2 regions of the Bacillus sp. YH3-2-B2 genome follow, and region 2 is predicted to be linked to the other one. Evidence: riboswitches for the same ligand, from Rfam matches in the RefSeq annotation. Region 2 holds a riboswitch; the other holds the start of a gene.

Region 1 (2,409 bases), on a different contig from region 2:
TTGCTTTTACCGTTTTTTTACGGATTTCCACTTCTACTTCCGTTCCGACTTCACTGAATTCCGTTTTGATTAAGGCAAGGCCGATATTTTTCTTTAAAGTCGGAGATTGCGTGCCTGTCGTGACTTCCCCGATCGGAACACCGTCTTTTTTCACGGCGTACCCGTGTCTCGGAATCCCTTTTTCAATCATCTCAAGTCCGACCAGCTTTCGCGGGGCTCCTTTTTCTTTCTGTTCGCGCAATACAGATTTCCCGAAAAAATCGGAATCTTTCTTGTGTTTCACGGCAAATCCGATTCCGGCTTCAATCGGTGTAATATCTTTCGTCAATTCCTGACCGTATAAAGCAAGCTTCGCTTCAAATCTCAGCGTATCACGGGCGCCGAGGCCGCACGGAACGAGGCCTTCATGCTCTCCCGCTGCAAGTATCTCCTTAAATAGATGAACCGCATCTTCATTTCGGCAATATAACTCAAACCCGTCTTCACCGGTATAGCCTGTTCTTGAAAGCAGGACTTGGCGTCCGGCAACGTCCGCCTCGTCAATAAATGCAAACGGCTTTAAGGAGGACAAATCACATTCAGTCAGCTTCGCAAGAACCGACTGAGCATTCGGCCCCTGAACGGCAAGCAGTGAAATCCCGTCAGACTGATTCGTCAGCGTGACGTCGCCTTCCGCATGTTCCGTCAGCCAGGCGATGTCTTTTTCAATATTAGACGCGTTTATCACGAGCAGATAGCAGCTCTCGCTTTTCTGATAGATCAGCAAATCATCGACCGTACCGCCGTCAGGATAGCACATGGCGGTATAAAGCGCGTTTCCCGGCTTTAAATCGGCAACGTCATTTGTCATCATTTTTTGCAGAAAAGACAGGGCGTCTTTACCGGATACTTCAACTTCCCCCATATGAGACACATCAAACAGTCCTGCTTTTGTGCGGACGGCTTCATGCTCCTCTTTAATAGAAGAAAATTGAACCGGCAGCTCCCATCCTCCAAAATCAATCGTTTTTCCGCCGTATTCTTTATACACGTCATAAAGCGGTGTTCGTTTCAGCATCATCTTCCCCCTTCAGTCATTGGCGCATTGTAAAAACATATAAAAAAGGACAGAGAAACACCTCATGAAAATGAAGGTTTCTCTGTCCCGGCACCTGAAAGTTTACTTTATGAACATATCATAAAGACGTCCCCTTTGGTGGCCTGCTTCTTCTAAGTGCAGACACTCTCCAGAGTTGCGTCGAGCAAGAGTTCTTTTGCCTGAGAGATTCACTCCGCAGTTTGCTCCTTCGGCGCCCGGACGCCCATCTTTCGTCCGAGTCTCTCCCCTTGCTGTCATTCGCTCATATTTACCAATTTTATGGACATACTAAAGCAATATCTTTTAGTGAAATCATTACTTATATCCTACCACCCTCATTTACGTCCGGCAACAAAAATTATGATAAATCAGTTTTTTAAAAGAAAGGCGGTTTTGTTACATATGACAGCAGAGATCATATTTGATGCAAACTGGCCGGGAGAGTTTTCTGAGCGGCTGAAAACGGACGGTCCCTGGTCAAATTGGGAGATGTACAAACTGTCAGCTGAAGTCCAGCAGACCCTTGCCATTCCTGAATTCGAAGGGTTGAGGGCTCCTTTATACCTGCCCGATTTCACTCCGCTTCCCCATCAGCTTGAGGTCGCGCAGAAAGTCGTTGAAAAAATGAACGGCAAGGCGATTTTGGCTGATGAAGTGGGGCTCGGAAAAACGGTGGAAGCAGGCCTGATTTTAAAAGAATATATGATTCGCGGGCTGGCCAAGAAAATCCTGATTCTTGTGCCGGCATCACTCGTTTCCCAGTGGGTGAAAGAGCTTCAGGAGAAGTTTTTAATACCCGCTGTTGAACAGAAGAAAAGCTATGTGTGGGAACAGTGCGATATCGTCGTTTCTTCTATTGATACGGCCAAACGCTCCCCTCACAAAGACATTGTCCTTTCTATTCCGTATGATCTCGTCATTATTGACGAGGCGCACAAGCTCAAAAACAGCAAAACGAAAAATTATGAATTTGCGAGAAGTCTTGTGAAGAAATACTGCCTGCTTCTGACGGCGACGCCGATTCAAAACCGGATCGAAGAAATCTTCAATTTAGTGTCACTGTTAAAGCCCGGCCATTTAGGAAACGAAAGCGGATTTCAAGAAACCTTCAATCAGAAGGACGGGATTGACGCTCATGAGCATTTGAAAGAACTCGTCAATAAGGTGATGATCCGCAACACGCGGAGCGACACCGGCCTTACATGGACGAAGCGCCACGTGGAAACAGTGCCGATCACCTTTTCACCGACGGAACAGGCGCTTTACGATGACATTGCCGCACTGAAAAACGGCACGGAAAAGCCCGCAAGCGCATTTTCCATTATGACGCT
Region 2 (2,409 bases):
ATTGATGCCGTAAACGTCTTCAATAATATCCAGATTGTCATAGCGGGCACAGATGCGGATAATATTTGCCAGGCATACTTTTGAGCCGGAATAAGCGCCTATCCAGAGAACATCATGATTCCCCCATTGAATATCCACTGAATGATAGTTGATCAGTTCTTCCATGATTTTATCCGGCTGCGGTCCGCGGTCGTAAATATCGCCGACAACATGCAGATGGTCGACCACCAATCGCTGCGTGCTGTAGGCAAGACCGGTGATCAGCTTATCGGCCTGGCCGAGCGCAATGATCTGTTCTATGATTTCGGAGTAGTATTGTTCCTTGTTGGCGGCTTGTTCTGTTTTGTACAGCAGCTCTTCGGAAATATAAGCAAATTGGGCGGGCAGTGCTTTGCGCAATTTGGAGCGGGTGTACTTGGAAGAACAATAAGAAACGAGCTTAATCATCCGATGAATCGTTTCTTTATACCACTCGTTTAATGCCTCTTTCGTATCAAAGTTATGTTTGATCAGCTTCAGTTTGTCTTCCGGGTAATAGACCAAAGCCGCCAGTTCATCAATTTCTCTATCGTAAATGACGCCGCTGAAAATATCGCGGATCTTCTCTTTTACTCTTCCTGAACCGTTCCGCAGCACGTGCTGGAATGCCTGATACTCCCCGTGCAGATCACTGACGAAATGCTCGGTTCCTTTCGGCAGGTTCAGTATCGCTTTCAGATTAATGATTTCCGTGACCACTTTTTCTTCACAATCGTATTTTTGTGCGAGCAGATCTAAATATTTGGTTTCCAATCTCGTCCATCCCCTTTTTATTTACGAGCAATTGTATGGTAAGGCGAATTTAAAGTGTGACATAATGTTTACATCATTAGACCTTATATGATAGTACCGCATAACGCCTTTTTGAGACAATGAAAACGGAAAATACGGCGCTTCAGGCATCGAAAATTGGACCGGGATAACGCCGTGAGCACATCCCCCTATTGACAATGAATTCAACTTCCATTAAAATAAAAAGTTAGCTGATAGTTATTTCTATCGGAAACTTAATACGTAGCAGGCTATGATTGCTGTGGGTCGCACTACAGCAGGAGCGGCTTCTGGAGAGACCGCGGGTTTTCCGCGGCGCCGAAGGGTTCACAATCTCAGGCAAAAGGACAGAAGAGTACCGAATATGTATTTGTCATGCTGTTGATTGTCAGCGGCGCAAATATAATTTGATATTCTTATGACCATGAGATTGGAGGGCATCCAATCTCTTTTTTTATTGGCTTTTTTTGCTCGTCGTTCACTAGAGAGGTAAGGAGGAGTCAGATGTGGAGCAGCGAGAGCTAAAGAGGGACTTATCGAATCGGCACGTGCAACTGATCGCCATTGGCGGCACGATCGGCACCGGATTGTTTTTAGGGTCCGGTAAGGCGATTCAGCTGGCGGGTCCTTCTATCATCTTTGCGTATTTTATTGTAGGTATTGCGCTTTTTTTCGTCATGCGGGCGCTGGGAGAACTGCTGTTATCTAAAGCGGGGTACCAATCATTAACGGATATAGCCGAGGCGTATTTAGGGCCGCGTGCAGCGTTTGTCACCGGCTGGACTTATTGGTTTTGCTGGATTATGACGGCTATGGCGGATGTGATCGCCGTCGGTGTGTATGTGAAATATTGGTTTGATATTCCGCAGTGGATTCCGGCACTTATCTGTTTGCTCATTTTATTAGGGCTTAATCTGTTAACGGTTAAGATTTTTGGAGAATTGGAGTTTTGGTTCGCCTTAATTAAGGTAGTCACGATTCTCGCGTTAATTGTCATCGGGGTGGTTCTGCTGGTGATTGGGTTCAAAACGCATACCGGAACGGTTTCAGCGGCGAATCTGTGGGAGCACGGCGGCTTGTTTCCGAACGGATTTTCAGGCTTTTTGCTTTCGTTCCAGATGGTGATCTTCGCCTATGTCGGTGTGGAGTTAGTGGGTGTGTCAGCGGCGGAAACGTCAAATCCGAAAAAAAATATTCCGTCCGCTATCAATAAAATTCCTTTACGGATTTTATTTTTCTACGTCGGGGCATTGATCATTCTTTTATGTATTAATCCGTGGATGCAGCTGAATGCAACGGAAAGTCCATTTGTAAAGACCTTCAGTCTGGTCGGCATTCCGTTGGCCGCGGGAATTATTAATTTTGTCGTATTAACGTCTGCCGCTTCTGCTTGTAACAGCGGGATGTTTTCAACAAGCCGGATTTTGTATAACTTAAGCAAAACGAAACAGGCGCCGGCAAGTTTTGCGAAGCTGAATAAAAATCATGTGCCGAGCCGCGCATTATGGATATCGGTTATTGTGCTGTCAGCTGGCGCTCTTTTAAGCAAATTGATACCGGAAGCGGCCTTTGGCATCGTGACCACCATCAGCGCGATTT

What was found. Region 2 has a riboswitch for glycine ahead of ACWJJX_RS05495 (amino acid permease). Riboswitches for the same ligand answer to the same signal wherever they lie in the genome.
Region 1: it holds a riboswitch for glycine, as region 2 does, so the genes downstream of both, gcvT (glycine cleavage system aminomethyltransferase GcvT) here and ACWJJX_RS05495 (amino acid permease) in region 2, are expected to answer to the same signal.

The regions. Positions count from the first base shown of each region.
Region 1 covers NZ_JBSJQE010000003.1:452,541-454,949, forward strand. The annotation lists gene gcvT (glycine cleavage system aminomethyltransferase GcvT) at 1-1,057, opposite strand, end outside; glycine riboswitch at 1,236-1,336, opposite strand; gene ACWJJX_RS12325 (DEAD/DEAH box helicase) at 1,481-2,409, shown strand, end outside.
Region 2 covers NZ_JBSJQE010000002.1:111,361-113,769, forward strand. The annotation lists gene fbp (fructose-1,6-bisphosphatase) at 1-792, opposite strand, end outside; glycine riboswitch at 1,091-1,171, shown strand; gene ACWJJX_RS05495 (amino acid permease) at 1,317-2,409, shown strand, end outside.